DNA from 3 places in the Massilia timonae genome. Region 1 is predicted to be linked to each of the others. Evidence: predicted binding sites of a transcription regulator. Region 1 holds the regulator's gene; each other region holds the start of a gene.
The links. The regulator FNR, encoded in region 1, switches genes on or off when oxygen is low (the NO sensors DNR and NnrR bind a similar motif). The targets are predictions, from matches to a motif close to TTGATNNNNATCAA.

Region 1 (4,727 bases):
TATTGGGGAAGGTGAACCAGCGCTCGGCCACCGCCGCGAAGCGCAGCGGGGTCCAGATGCTGACCGCGACGATGGCCCCCAGCAGCAGCCAGGCGAAAGGCCGCGCGACCTGGATCATGCGCGCCTGCAGTTCGCCCTCGGTCTTCATCACCAGCCAGGTGGCGCCCAGCAAGGTGTAGGCGATCATCACGCCGACGCCGGCCAGCAGCGGGAACGGCGCGACCCAGTCGAGCGGCCCGCCGGCGAAGCTGCGCCCCGAGACCGTGATGCCGTCCAAAAAGCCGCCCAGGGTCACGCCCTGGAAGAAGGCCGCCGCCACCGAGCCGCCGATGAAGGCCTTGTCCCACAGGTGGCGCTCGTGCTCCTTGGCCTTGAAGCGGAATTCGAAGGCCACGCCGCGAAACACCAGGCCGATGAGCATGAAGATCAGCGGCAGGTAGAGCCCGGACAGGATGATCGCGTAGGCCACCGGGAAGGCCGCCAGCAGCCCCTCCCCGCCCAGCACCAGCCAGGTCTCGTTGCCGTCCCACACCGGCGCGACCGAATTCATCATGGTGTCGCGGTCGCGCTTCTTCGGCGTGAACGGGAACAGCATGCCGATGCCCAGGTCGAAGCCGTCCAGCAGCACGTACATGAAGACGGAAAAGAAGATGATCAGGATCCAGATGACGGATGTGTCGATGCCCATGGTGTCAGCTCCGCGTCGGTGGGTTGCCGCCGTCGCGGTCAGCGCCGTGGTCGGGACTGTCGTCGATATTGCCCTCGATGCTGTCGTCGTTGTCGACGTTGGCCGCCGACAGCGGCCGCATCGGCGTGCGCCCTTCGCCCGACCCGCCCTCGGGCGGCTTGTTGAGGGCGAAGTGCTGCGGCCCCTTGTTGATGAGGCGCAGCAGGTAGACGGTGCCGGCGCCGAACACGAACACATAGGCCACGACGAACATCGCCAGCGTCACGGCCATCGTGGTGACACTGTGCGGCGAGACCGCATCGGCGGTGCGCAGCACGCCGTAGATCACCCACGGCTGGCGGCCGACCTCGGTCGTGATCCAGCCGGCCAGGATGGCGATCAGGCCGGCCGGCCCCATCAGCAAGGCGAAGCGCAGGAACAGGCGCTTGCCGTAGATCCGCCCTCCCCGCCTGAGCCACAGGCTCCAGGCCCCAAGGGCGATCATCAACAGGCCCAGGCCGACCATGACCCGGAAACTCCAGAACACGATCAGGGAATTGGGGCGGTCTTCGCGCGGGAACTCCTTCAGTCCCGGGAACTGGCCGCTCAGCGTATGGGTGAGGATGATGCTGCCCAGGTAGGGAATCTCGACCGCATAGCGGGTTTCTTCGCGCTCCATGTCGGGAATGCCGAACAGGATCAGCGGCACCGCCTCGCCCGGCGTATTCTCCCAGTGCCCCTCCATCGCCGCCAGCTTGGCCGGCTGGTGCTTCAGCGTATTGAGGCCATGGAAGTCGCCGATCACGGCCTGGATCGGCGCCACCAGCAGGATCATCCACATCGCCATCGACAGCATCTTGCGCACGTTCTTGTTGTCGCGTCCGCGCAGCAGGTGCCAGGCGGCCGAGGCGCCGACGATCAGGGCGGTGGCCAGGTAGGCCGCCACCACCATGTGCATCAGGCGGTAGGGGAACGAGGGATTGAAGATGATGGCCAGCCAGTCGACCGGGATCATGCGCCCGCCCTCGATGGCATAGCCCTGCGGCGTCTGCATCCAGCTGTTGGCGCCCAGGATCCAGGTCGACGAGATCAGAGTGCCGATGGCCACCATGCAGGTGGCGAGGAAGTGCAGCTGCGGCCCCACCCGGTTCCAGCCGAACAGCATCACGCCCAGGAAGCCGGCCTCCAGGAAGAAGGCGGTCAGCACCTCGTAGGTGAGCAGCGGGCCCATGACGCTGCCGGCGAATTCGGACAGGTAGCTCCAGTTGGTGCCGATCTGGTAGGCCATCACGATGCCCGACACCACCCCCATGCCGAAGGCGACGGCGAAGATCTTGAGCCAGAAGTGGTACAGGTCGACGTAGACCTGGCGCCTGGTCTTGAGCCAGCACGCCTCGAGCACGGCCAGGTAGCTGGCCATGCCGATCGTGATCGCGGGGAAGATGATGTGGAAGGAAATCGTGAAGGCGAACTGGATGCGCGCTAGTTCCAGGGCTGTAAGACCAAGCATGCAAACTCCCCCGTATCGATGGCGCCAAGTAGATCACGACATCGGCCTCGCACGATTGGCCATATCATTTTTATCATTGTTGAGTGGTTTTTGAACACATGCCGACCGGTTCGCAACAAAAGTTCATGAAAACTTCCCAATTTGGTGCAAATTTCGAGCTTGCCGGCCGGAATGCTCAGCCAAGGGGTCTATAATTTGCGGTGTACTGAACAAAGTGACCATCCCTCATGAGCCAGCCCCTGTCCCGGCAAGCCGAGCCGCCCCTGAACATCCACGCGCTCAAGTCCTGCGCCCAATGCAGCATGCACCAGCTGTGCCTGCCGATGGGCCTGGAAGACGCCGAGATCGACCGCCTGGACAAGATCATCGGCCGCCGTCGCCGCCTGGAGCGCGACGAGCGCCTGTACGGGGTGGGCGAGTCGTTCCGCAACCTGTACGCGGTGCGCTTCGGCCACTTCAAGACCTACCAGGTGAATGCCGCCGGCGAAGCCCAGATCACCGGCTTCCAGATGGCCGGCGAGCTGCTGGGCATGGACGCGATCAGCGGCACCCACCATTGCGATGCGGTGGCGCTGGAAGACTCGGAAGTATGCGAGATTCCGTTCGCGCGCCTGGAAGACCTGTTCGGCGAGGTGCCGACGCTGCTGCGCCACTTCCACCGCATCATGAGCCAGGAAATCACGCGCGAGCAGAACGTCATGCTCCTGCTCGGCAATATGCGCGCCGAGCAGCGCTTCGCCGTGTTCCTGGTCAACCTGTCGGCGCGCTACGCCGCCCGCGGCTATGCGGCCAACCGCTTCCAGCTGCGCATGTCGCGCGAAGACATCGGCAACTACCTGGGCCTGACCATCGAAAGCATCAGCCGCCTGCTGTCGCGCTTCAAGAAGCAGGGCTGGCTCGAGGTCGACAAGCGCGAAGTCACCCTGCTGGATCCGGTCAAGCTGAAGGCGTTGGCGGCCGGCACCGACGCCTGCAGCCCGATGGCGTGAGCCCATGACGCCCCAGCCCGCGTGCGACCTGCACCTGCGCAGCTATGACTGCGTGCACTGGGGCGACCGCCATGAATTCGCCCAGCTGGTGCTGCCGGTGCACGGTGAAGTCGTGCTCGACATCGAAGAGCGGCGCGGCCGGCTCGATCCCCTGCATGGCGCGCTGGTGGCGCCCGGCGCCTGGCATGCGCAGTCGAGCCCGGGCGCCAACGGCTCCCTGATCGTCGACGTCGACGGCGCCGCCTTCGGCAGTGGCCCGTGGCAGCGCCTGCTGGAACGGCCCTTCGTCACGCTCGGCCCCGCGGCGCGCAAGCTGGTCGAGTTCATGGGACTGATGGCACGCGAGTCCACTCCGCCCCGCTCGCTGGTGCAGGGCTGGGTGCCGCTGCTGCTCGACACCCTGAGCCTGGACGCGCCGCGCGCCACCTCGCGCCTGGCTGCCCTGCTGGCGCGCATCGAGGCCGCGCCCGGCCTGGCCTGGAGCACCGAGTCGATGGCGCGCGCCGCCAACCTGAGCGTCAGCCGCCTCCACGCGCTGTTTCGCGAAGAGCTGGACAGCACGCCGCATGCCTGGCTGCTGCGCTGCCGCCTGGATTGCGCGCGCAGCCTGTTGACGCACGGCGCGCGCAGCGTGGCCGACATCGCCCTCGCCTGCGGCTTTTCGGACCAGGCCAGCCTGACGCGGGCGATGCGTCGGATACTCGACACCACGCCCGGCGCCTGCCGGCGTGCGGGTCAGGAGAAACCGCCAAAATCGCGGTAGTCCCGGCCAAGACCGATCCCACGTCCGGATCCGAGAATCTCTTCAAAGGAGATTCATCATGTACATCGCTACTGGCGCGGGCGGGCTGTCCCGCTCCACCCTGCTCGGCATCGGCGCCGGCATCGCCGCCGGCGCGCTCTGGGGCCTGGTCTTCCTGGCGCCGGAACTGGCGCCCGGATTCCTGCCGATCCAGCTCTCGGCCGGGCGCTACCTGGCCTATGGCCTGGTCGCCGCCATCCTGATCGCCCCGGCCTGGGGACGGCTGCGCCGCCATCTCGGCTGGCCGGCCTGGCGCAGCCTGATCTGGCTCAGCCTCACCGGCAACATCGTCTACTACCTGTTCCTCGCCAACGCGGTCCAGTTGGGCGGCGTGGCCATGGCCTCGATCGTGATCGGGCTGCTGCCGATCGCGGTCACCCTGGTCGGTTCGCGCGACCGTCACGCGGTGCCGCTGCGCCGCCTGCTGCCGTCGCTGCTGCTGAGCGGCGCCGGCCTGGCCTGCATCGGCTGGGAGTCGCTGTCGGCGTCCGGCCCCGGCTCGGCCGCCGGCCTGGCATGCGCCTTCGGCGCGCTGGTGTCATGGACCCTCTTCGCGGTGCACAACAGCCGCTGGCTGGCGCGCATCGACGGGATCTCGCCGCATGAATGGAACCTGCTGGTGGGCGTGGTGACCGGGCTGATGGCCCTGGCGCTGGCGGTGCCGGCCTTCGTGCTGGCGCCGGGCGCGCACACGCTGCCGGCCTGGATGCAGTTCGGCGCCCTGGTCACCGCGGTCGCCATCCTGTGCTCGGTGGTCGG
Region 2 (4,727 bases), 820 kb from region 1:
GCGGGGGCAACAGCCGGGGCGGCAGCGGGGACAGCGGGAGCAGCCGCGGATGCGGCGCTCGCGTCGATCGCGTTCGCGGCCGGGACCACGGCGTTGTACATGCTGGTCCAGTCCAGGCCATCCTCGCCGGAGGCAGCGGGCGCAACCGGGGTGGCCGGGGCAACCTCGGCCGCCACCGCGACGACCGGCGCCGGCGCAGCCGCGGGCGCCGGCGCGGCAGCCGCCGGGGCGCTGTCCTTGCCTTCGATCGCATCCATCAGGATGCGTTCGAGGTCGCCCGGCATCTGCGCCAGGCCTTCCGGCGGCGTGCCGTTGTTCAGGTCGCCCAGCTGGTCGGCCACGAAGCCCGACGCCTGCAGCGCCGCCTCGACCGCGAGCGGCGTCACCGGCGCGGCGCCGGTGCGCAGCGCGTCGAACAGGTTCTCGGTCAGGTGGCAGGCCGCGACCAGCGCGGGCAGGCCCATGAAGCCGGCGCCGCCCTTGATCGTGTGGAACGAGCGGAACACCGCGTTCAGCGTTTCCTTGTTATCGGGGTCGCGTTCGAGGCGCAGCAGGTGCTCTTCTACGTTTACCGCCAGATCCATCGCCTCGACGACGAAATCCTTCAGCATATCGTCCATTAGAATCCCAGATCGGCAAGAAGATCGTCAACACTATCCTGGTTCAGCGCCGCTTCGGGCACCGACGGGCCTTGCATCAGCGGCGCGGGAGCCGCTGGCTGTTCCTTCTTGGCCAGCTTTTCCTTGATGTCCGGAGGCGCATTGTCGCGCAGCAGCTGGGCCAGCTCGCTCTCGACGGTCTGCGTGATCTTGACCACTTTCTTGATCAGCTGGCCGGTGATGTCCTGGAAGTCCTGGGCCATCATGATCTCGAGCAGGCGCGCCCGTTCGGCTTCGGTCGCTTCGTTGACCAGCGCGGCGAACTGGCGCGAATCGCCGGCCAGGGCCTTGAATTCGTCCAGGCTCAGCTTGCCCTCGAACAGGTCGGCCCAGCGGGTCTCCATGTCCTTGGCCTGCTTTTGCAGCTGGTCTTGCGCGGGCATGCCCTCGTCCAGGGTGTTGAGCACCTTGTTGGCGGCCTGTTCGGTCAGCGTGGCGACGTATTCCAGGCGGTCCTGGGCGTCGACGATCTGCGACGACGCCTCGGTCAGCGCCTTGTCGTAGCCCAGCTCGCGCAGCGAGTCGTGCAGCAGGCGAACGATGCCGCCCAGGCGTTCGAACATGCCGTGTTCCTGGCCATCCTCGGCATGGGTGCCGGTGGCTGGCGCGGCGGCCGGCGCCACGGTGGCGACCGCGGCAGTGGCGGCCACGGCGGCGACAGCCGGCGCGGCGGTGGCGGACACCTGGTCGAACAAGGATTCCAGGTCGTCCTCGTCATTGCTGGCCGCGGCGGGGGCCGGCTCGGCCGCAGGACCGGGCGGTGCGCTGGTGCGCTGCGCCGCCACTTCCTCGAATAGTGCGTCGAAATCGTCAGCGGCGTCGGTCATAATCCCTGCTTCTCCATAATGTATAAATGTGCAATCAGCTCTGCAATCCGGGGGTTCTGCTGCATCCACCGGGCCGGTTCGGCCGTAAAAAGTGCGGTGGAGTAATTGAAGCGAGTGTAGCAGTGTGGTTGCCGTAGGTAAATCTCAGAGAAGACAATGCAACAAAATGGACAGGGAAACTTAATTCCGCGACAATTAAAACCGGGTGTTCCTGATGCTTTTCATAAGCATGGTGTTGTATTTTGTAATCGTAGGTCGGTTTTCCCGTCGCAGCGCAGCAGTGTTTGTTCATTTGATAGACCTCAACTGTTTGCGTCTCAGAAATCGCCATCCTGCACTGAGTCGTCAGAATGGGCGTGGCAAGGAGGAGGAAACATCATGTACCGAAAGATCCTGATCACCACCGACGGTTCGGCCGTGTCGCAGCACACCGCCTGCGCCGGCGTCAAATTCGCGCAGCAGATGGGCGCCGAGGTGCTGGCGCTGTTCGTCGCTCCCGAGTACCAGTACCCCGTCTACGTCGAGATCATCCCGCCCTCCTACCCCAGCGAAGAGGATTACATCGCCCAGATGCGGCGCATGGGCGAGGAATACATGGGCAAGATCACGCGCTCCTGCGCCGGCGCCAATCTCCGGTACCAATGCATGACGGCGTTTTCCGATTCGGCGGCGCTCAAGATCGTCGACGTCGCCGAGCAGGAAGGCTGCGACCTGATCTTCATGGGCTCGCACGGCCGCAGCGGCTGGAACCAGCTGCTGCTGGGCAGCGTCACCAACAAGGTGTTGTCGCATACGACCAAGCCGGTGCTGGTGCACCGCCTGATCGCCGAGCCGGCGGCTTCCTGACCCCGCCGTCCGCGCGCTCTTGTATTTACAGCTACAATAGTTTTTTTGCTGATCAGGGTAGGAAACCGCTTCAGGCTCGAGGAATCGATAATGGTAAGAATCGTCATCGCCGATGACCACACGATCATGCGCGAAGGCCTCAAGCGCATCCTGGACGGCGCCGAGGAAGTCGACATCGTGGGCGAAGCCACCAATGGCTTCGAAGTCTTGTCGCTGGTACGCCAGGGCGGTTTCGACCTGCTGCTGCTCGACCTGTCCATGCCCGGCCGCAGCGGCGTCGACCTGATCCGGCAGGTGCGCAGCGAAGCGCCCAAGTTGGCCATCCTGATCCTGACCATGCACGAAGAAGAGCAGTACGCGGTGCGCGCGATCCGGGCCGGCGCCCAGGGCTATCTCACCAAGGAAAGCGCCGGCACGCAGCTGGTGGGGGCGATCCGCAAGGTCGCCTCGGGACGGCCCTACATCAGTACCGAAGTGGCCGAACAGCTGGCGCTGAACATCATGGCGCCAAGCGAACAGTTGTTGCACAAGCAGTTGTCGGACCGCGAATTCGAGGTATTCTCGCTGCTGGTCAGCGGCAAGTCGATCACCGAGATCGCCAATGGCCTGCACCTGTCGGTGAAAACCGTCAGCACCCACAAGACCCGCATCATGCAGAAAATGGGCATGAGTTCGCTGTCCGAAATGGTGCAATATGCCGTCGCACACCGCCTGTTGTCGCCACTGAAGGCGTGACTCGCTGATTTCCTTTGACCGCCGCGCGTGGTTTTCGTGCGGCGCGCGCCTCTTTTCGCAGGCTGGCGCCGGCACCCGGACACACCCCATCTGTTTCTGTTGTGCCACCTTCCGTCATTCGGGCGGCGTTCCTGGTAGTAGGAGTATTCCTACAACCACACCATCTGTCCTACCTACATATTCAGGCAACGCTGATATTCGTGCCGGACTCGTGTTGGCATACTGAATTCAGCGTTTCGACTTGCTTGCGATCCAAGTCACGGCGTCAGCCATATAAAACCATGGCATGGCAGACGCGCTTTCCGCACGCTGCCGTGCCGCCGGGGTCGCGTGAAACCTGAGTTCCTTACCGGAGATGAGCATGCAGTCCCAGCCACCGTCAGATCAACGCAACGTTACCCAGCCTACCCTGCATTCCCCGATGGAAGCCGGACGCCAGCGCCAGGGTCGCCTCTGGTCCAACCTGAAAGAAGTGTGCGACCTGCTCCGTATTCCAGCCAGCGTCTCGGTGAGCTCCGAAGAATTACTGTTCCAGCACGTGCAGTTCAAGACGGGCCAGCGCGCGCACACGATCGGCCAGGCCTTCGACACCCTGTACATCGTCAATTCCGGCTTCCTCAAGACGGTGCTGATCGACGAATTCGGCAACGAACAGGTGCTGAGCTTCCCCATGAAGGGCGATATGCTCGGCGTCGACGGCATCCATACGCGCCACTACGCCTCCGAGGCCGTGGCGCTGTCCGACTGCGACCTGATCCTGCTGCCGTTCAAGAAACTGACCGCACTGGGTCGCGTCCACAGCGAACTCGAGAACATGATGTACGGCGTGATGAGCCGCGAACTGGTGCGCGAGCAGACCATGATCGGCATGCTCGGCGCCCTGTCGGCCGAGGCGCGCGTGGCCCGCTTCCTGGTCTCGCTGGCCGACCGCTTCGCCGCGATGGGTTATTCCAGCAAGCTGTTCAACCTGCGCATGACGCGCCACGAGATCGGCAGCTACCTCGGCCTCACGCTCGAGACCGTCAGCCGCACCTTGTCGGCCTTCAACGAAATCGGCCTGATCACCGTCGACCAGCGCACCATCGGCATCAAGGATGCCGAATCGCTCAAGACGCTGCGCCGCCTGCCGCCCTCGCGTTCGCGCACCAAGGGCAGCACCAAGCAGAAGGCCGAGCTCGACCAGCCTGGTGACGACCAGGTGCTGGCCACCGTCTGACTATCCCTCATCAAGCCAGCGACGATGCCCGCCCGCCCAGGCGGGCGTTTTCATTGACGCCTGCCTTACTCCTTGTCGAGCGACAGCACCCCGTCATTGATACGCACCCGGTCGCCCTTGCGGTAGCCCGGGTTGTTGTCGTATTCGATCGCCTGCGTCGCTTCCGTCGTGTCGAAGCGAACGGTTACCCGGTAACGCTGGGCGGCCTGCACGTCGCTGGCCAGTGGCCGCGCTCCCCCGGTTGCTTCACGTACGATCTCGACCTTCTCGACGACCGCGCAACTGGTGCAGTAGCGCGCCACGCGCGGACGCTCGGTCGTGCGCGGCGGCGGCGGCGCGGCGCCCGGGCCGCGCTGGCGACGCCGGCCTCCTTCGAGGCCAGTTGCCGCGCGGGATCTTGCGCCTGCGCGGAGGCCGCCGCGCCGCTCACCAGGCCGTCGCGCA
Region 3 (4,727 bases), 2.6 Mb from region 1:
GAGTGCGAAGGCGTAGGCGCTCCAGGCGCCCAGGAAGGCTGCGGTGCTGGCGCGCAGCAGGGTACTTTTGTTCATGGTCTCTCGCAGGGAAGGTCGGCCCGGCAGGCCGAGGCGGGTGCAGGATAGCATGCACGCCTGGCCAGCGAAAGCGCGCCGCCCGCGCGATAAATACACATGCCGGCGCAGCGACAGGGCCGCGTCTGCTATGATCGCGGCCTTCCTCCTGCTTCACCCGACTGATGGACGCCTTTCTCGTCTCGACCGGCATCGTGGGCCTCGCCGAGATCGGCGACAAGACCCAGTTGCTGGCTTTCCTGCTCGCCGCGCGCTTTCGCCGCCCCCTGCCGATCGTGTTCGGCATCCTGGTCGCGACGGTGGCCAACCACGCCTTCGCCGCCGCCGTCGGCGCCCTCGTCAGCGAGCTGCTGGGCCCTGGCGTGATGCGCTGGGTGCTGGGCCTGTCCTTCCTCGGGATGGCCGCGTGGGTATTGACGCCCGACGAGATCGACGCGGAAGAAGCGCAACTGGCGAAGTACGGCGTGTTCCTGACCACCCTGATCGCCTTCTTCGTGGCCGAGATGGGCGACAAGACGCAGGTCGCCACCGTGGCGCTGGCCGCGCGCTATGAATCGATGGCCGCCATCGTCGCCGGCACCACCTTCGGCATGATGCTGGCCAACGTGCCGGCCGTGTACTTCGGCGAACGCATCGCGAACCGCGTGCCGCTCAAGCTCGTGCACGGCATCGCGGCGCTGATCTTCGCGGTGCTCGGCATCGCGACCCTGCTGGGGATGGGCGAAGGACTCGGCTTTTAGTCTTCCTGCATGACCCACACCGGCGCCGACCACAGCACGTTGCCGTCGTCCTGGGTTACCTTCGCATAATAGAAGTGCGCGCCAGGGCTCGGGGTGAAGGTGGTCTCGGCCTGGTCCGACATCTGGGTGACCGTGCCATTGCGGCCCGGGACGCCTTCCATGATCGCGACCGAGGCCGCCTTCCGGCCGGTTGAACTCGCAAAATTCGTCACCAGCGCGAGCGGTCCGCGATTGGTGAAGCGCTCGCCCATCATCCGTCCGTTCGCGGTCAGGACCAGTTGCGAATCCTTGTCCATCGTCGCGAATACGCGGCGCGCCTTGAGCGCTTCGACGAAGGTGGCGCGGCTCAGGGCCGCGCCGTTCGGCAGCAGCACGCCGGTGCGGTTGGTGAACGACGCGCCCCAGTTGGCGCAGTGGTTGTCCTGGTTGGTGCTGAAGGCCAGGCGGTAGCCCGCTTCCAGCAAGCGGTTGCAGGCGCCTTCGAAATTGCTGCGGCGGGTCTCGGTCTCGCTGACGTTGGTCGAGAACGCGGTGCTGTTCATCACCTCGCACAGCGCCATCGCTTCGCCGCCGTCCTCGGTATAGGCGAGCGGCACGCCATCGACCTGGAACTGGCCCGAGTGCGCCGGATGGTTGAACTGTCCCACCCAGCCGCGCTCGCGCATCAGGGTGTACAAGGCCGCGTAGTCGCCGCGCGGCGTCACCGTGTCGGCCATCGGCTCGCCTCTGGCATTGGTCTCCCAGCCCAGCAGCTCGTCGCTGTTGAAGATGTTGATATGGCCGCCGTTGTTGATGACGCCCCATTCCAGGCCGTACACCGCGAGGAAGTCCGGGTGCTTTTTCGAGAAGCTGGCGGCGCTTTCCAGGCCGGCGCGGTACAAGCCCTTGGCGGCGGCGGGGTCGGCGTCCGGCGCGCTGCCCTCCGAGCCGTCGTACATGTGGTTGTGTTCCGAGGCGACCAGGATGTCGAGGCCGCGCCCGCGCGCATAGGCGAAGGCGTGGTCCGGGCCGTGCGGCGACTTCAATGGCGATTGGGCGCCCTTGCACTCGGCGATGTCGGCGCCGCCGTCGCTGTGGTTGGTCTGGCTGTGCAGGTTGCCGAGATAGACCGTGTAGGGCAGCGCCCCGGGCGCCGGCACGGCGGCCGGCGCGAAGGCGCGCGCCAGCGGCGAGAATGCCGGCATCGCGGGCAGCGGCGGTGCGCCGACCGCGATCTCCCAATCCTGCTCGGCGTCTTCGTGCGCGTCGCCGCGCACCGACGCGCGCAGCCGGACGCGATAGATGCCGCTCGGCGCCGGCGCCAGTCCCAGGCGGCCGGACCATGGCACGGCAACCGTCATGGCCTCGCCCGTGAACGGCGCCGCGCCGCGCCAGCGCAGGGCGACGCGGCCGTCGGGTCGGACCAGTTCGACCCGCCAGTCGACGGTGGCCGCGCGCGCCAGGCCGGGATAGGCGAAACTCAGCGTGAAAGTCCGCGCCGCCGCGGCCTGGAACGGCGCGAGCAGGGTGGCTTCGAATTCCTGGTGTTCTGCGGGCGCGGCTTGCGCCAGGCCGCAGCACAGCGACAGGGCCAGAAACGGGGAGAGGAATGAGGTTTTCATGATGCAATTTTTGCAATTTCATGCCTCATTCATATTGACCAGCCTCCCATAAAAATTGTCATTTCGTCCATAGGTTTTGATGAATTTCAATCATGACAACTTGCAACGGACGAGATAGCCGTTTATGTTGGCAGCCTCATGATCGACAAGCTCGAACTCACCCACCTGCGCACGCTCGACGCCCTGAACCGCTTCGACACCATCTCGGCGGCGGCCGAGCACCTGGACGTCTCGCAGCAGGCGGTCAGCCTGCAACTGAAGAAGCTGCGCACCATCCTGGGCGACCCGCTGTTCGTGCGCACCGGTCAGGGCATGGCGCCGACGCCGTATGCGAAACTGATCGCGCCTCACATCGACCAGGTGCTGGCCGGGTTGAACGGCATTCCCCTGCCCTTCGAGGTCCGGCCCGAGCAGGCCGAGCGCACGCTGGTGATCTCGGGCACCGACTACACCCAGAAGGTGATCGTGGCCGACCTGGTGCGCACGCTGAGGGCCGAGGCGCCGAAAGTGAAGGTGGCGGTGGTCGACATCGAGGTCAGCGCCCTCACCCGCAAGCTGCACCAGGGAGAAATCGACCTGATCTTCACGGTGGATGGATACGTGGCGCCCGGGCTGGTGACGCAGCCCCTGTTCCTCGAGCAGTACCGCTGCGTCAGCGGCAACCGCGCGCTGGCCGAGGGCGGCGTCATGCCGCTCGAAGCGCTGATGGCGCACGACTTCATCGTCACCAATCCGGGCGCGGCCAGTTTCACGGGGTCGGCCGACGGCTGGCTCGCGCGCCAGGGATTGCAGCGGCGCGTGGTGGCGTCGGCGCCGTCCTTCTTCATGGCGCTGGAATACCTGAAGGGATCGGACCTGGTCGCGTTCATGCCATCGCGCCTGCTGCCCTGCGAGGGCGTATTCGAGATCGCGCTGCCCAAGTACCCGCCGGGCTACCAGGTCGTGGCCGCCTACCATCCGAACGCGCACAACGATCCCTTCATTGCCTGGGTGCTGGAGCGGGCCAAGGCCTGCCTTGTATCGGCTACAAGCCGCGCTTGATTGCGGCGGCGGGCGCGCATGCCTAAGCTGGCGCCTTTCAACGCAAGGAACCCGCATGAGCATCGAACGCATCAATCCCCCTGCCCTGTACGACGGCGCCCCGCATGGCCTGTCCCACGCGACCATCGACCATGACACCGGCCTGGTGTTCGTATCGGGCCAGGTCGACTGGGACCGTGAGTACAAGGTCAAGCACACCACCCTGGCCGAGCAGACCGAAGGCGCGGCGCGCAACCTGATCGCGGTCCTGGAGGCCGCCGGGTCCTCGGTCGAGCAGATCCTGCAGCTGCGCGTCTACGTGCGCGGCGAGATCGGCGAGCACCTCGAGACCGTGGCGCCGATCCTGGTGCGCCACCTCGGCCTGCCGCGCCCGGCCCTGACCGGCATCGGCGTGGCCTCGCTGGCGTCGCCCGACACCCTGGTCGAAATCGAAGCGGTCGCCAAACGCCGCGCGCAAAATGTTTAGTAAACTGGCTAAACAGATGGGCTGAAACACGGTAAAGATTGCTTGGAAACCAGTCTCCACATATAAGTTTCACTTGGGTATAGTGCAACTAAAAGGCGGCGCCCGTCGCTGCTGCCACGTGTGGAGACCTCATGACGGCCAGACTCAATTTCGGACAACTCTCGATCGCCGCCAGTGCGGCATTCCTGTTTAGTGCAACTCCTGTCCTGGCCGCCGCGCCGGGCAGCCCGGCCGAAGCCGTGGACGTCTTCATCGGCACCGGTGGCGACGGCCACACCTTCCCCGGCGCCAGCCGTCCCTTCGGCATGGTGCAGCTCAGCCCCGACACGCAGCACCGCCACTTCCGCCAGAGCTATCCCTGGGCCTCGGGCTACAACTACGCCGACAGCTCGATCCTCGGCTTTTCGCACACCCACTTCTCCGGCAGCGGCCACTCCGACCTGGGCGACGTGCTCCTGATGCCCTACAGCGGCGAGACCAAGCTGGAGCCGGGCTATCCGGAGCGTCCGTTCTCGGGCTACCGCTCGCGCTTCTCGCACGACCAGGAAAAGGCCGAGCCGGGCTACTACGCGGTGCGCCTGAAGGACCATGAAGTCGATGTCGAGCTGACCGCCAGCGAGCGCGTGGGCCTGCACCGTTATAAATTCAAGGCCGGCGAGCCGGCCAAGGTGCTGCTCGACCTGCGCACCAGCATCTACAACTACGACGAGAAGAACCTGTGGGCGCGCCTGCGCGTGCGGAGCAGCACCATAATCACGGGCATGCGCGAGACGCGCGGCTGGGCGCCCGGCCGCCAGGTGCACT

Region 2: a site for FNR is predicted at 1,779-1,792, ahead of LO55_RS13415 (universal stress protein). Genes of this name have one in related genera too.
Region 3: a site for FNR is predicted at 2,493-2,506, ahead of LO55_RS05710 (CehA/McbA family metallohydrolase). Genes of this name have one in related genera too.

What each region holds. Positions count from the first base shown of each region.
Region 1 is NZ_JRYB01000001.1:3,943,544-3,948,270, reverse strand. Features, by position in the region: gene cydB (cytochrome d ubiquinol oxidase subunit II) at 1-688, opposite strand, end outside; gene LO55_RS16890 (cytochrome ubiquinol oxidase subunit I) at 693-2,177, opposite strand; gene fnr (fumarate/nitrate reduction transcriptional regulator Fnr) at 2,405-3,166, shown strand; gene LO55_RS16880 (AraC family transcriptional regulator) at 3,171-3,929, shown strand; gene LO55_RS16875 (DMT family transporter) at 3,988-4,727, shown strand, end outside.
Region 2 is NZ_JRYB01000001.1:3,122,768-3,127,494, reverse strand. Features, by position in the region: gene LO55_RS13425 (chemotaxis protein CheA) at 1-620, opposite strand, end outside; gene LO55_RS13420 (protein phosphatase CheZ) at 620-1,486, opposite strand; gene LO55_RS13415 (universal stress protein) at 1,865-2,332, shown strand; gene LO55_RS13410 (response regulator) at 2,423-3,067, shown strand; gene LO55_RS13405 (Crp/Fnr family transcriptional regulator) at 3,489-4,283, shown strand; gene LO55_RS26685 (hypothetical protein) at 4,349-4,495, opposite strand; gene LO55_RS13400 (hypothetical protein) at 4,468-4,727, opposite strand, start outside.
Region 3 is NZ_JRYB01000001.1:1,297,320-1,302,046, forward strand. Features, by position in the region: gene LO55_RS05700 (M1 family metallopeptidase) at 1-75, opposite strand, end outside; gene LO55_RS05705 (TMEM165/GDT1 family protein) at 240-815, shown strand; gene LO55_RS05710 (CehA/McbA family metallohydrolase) at 812-2,416, opposite strand; gene LO55_RS05715 (LysR family transcriptional regulator) at 2,555-3,457, shown strand; gene LO55_RS05720 (RidA family protein) at 3,513-3,923, shown strand; gene LO55_RS05725 (GH92 family glycosyl hydrolase) at 4,055-4,727, shown strand, end outside.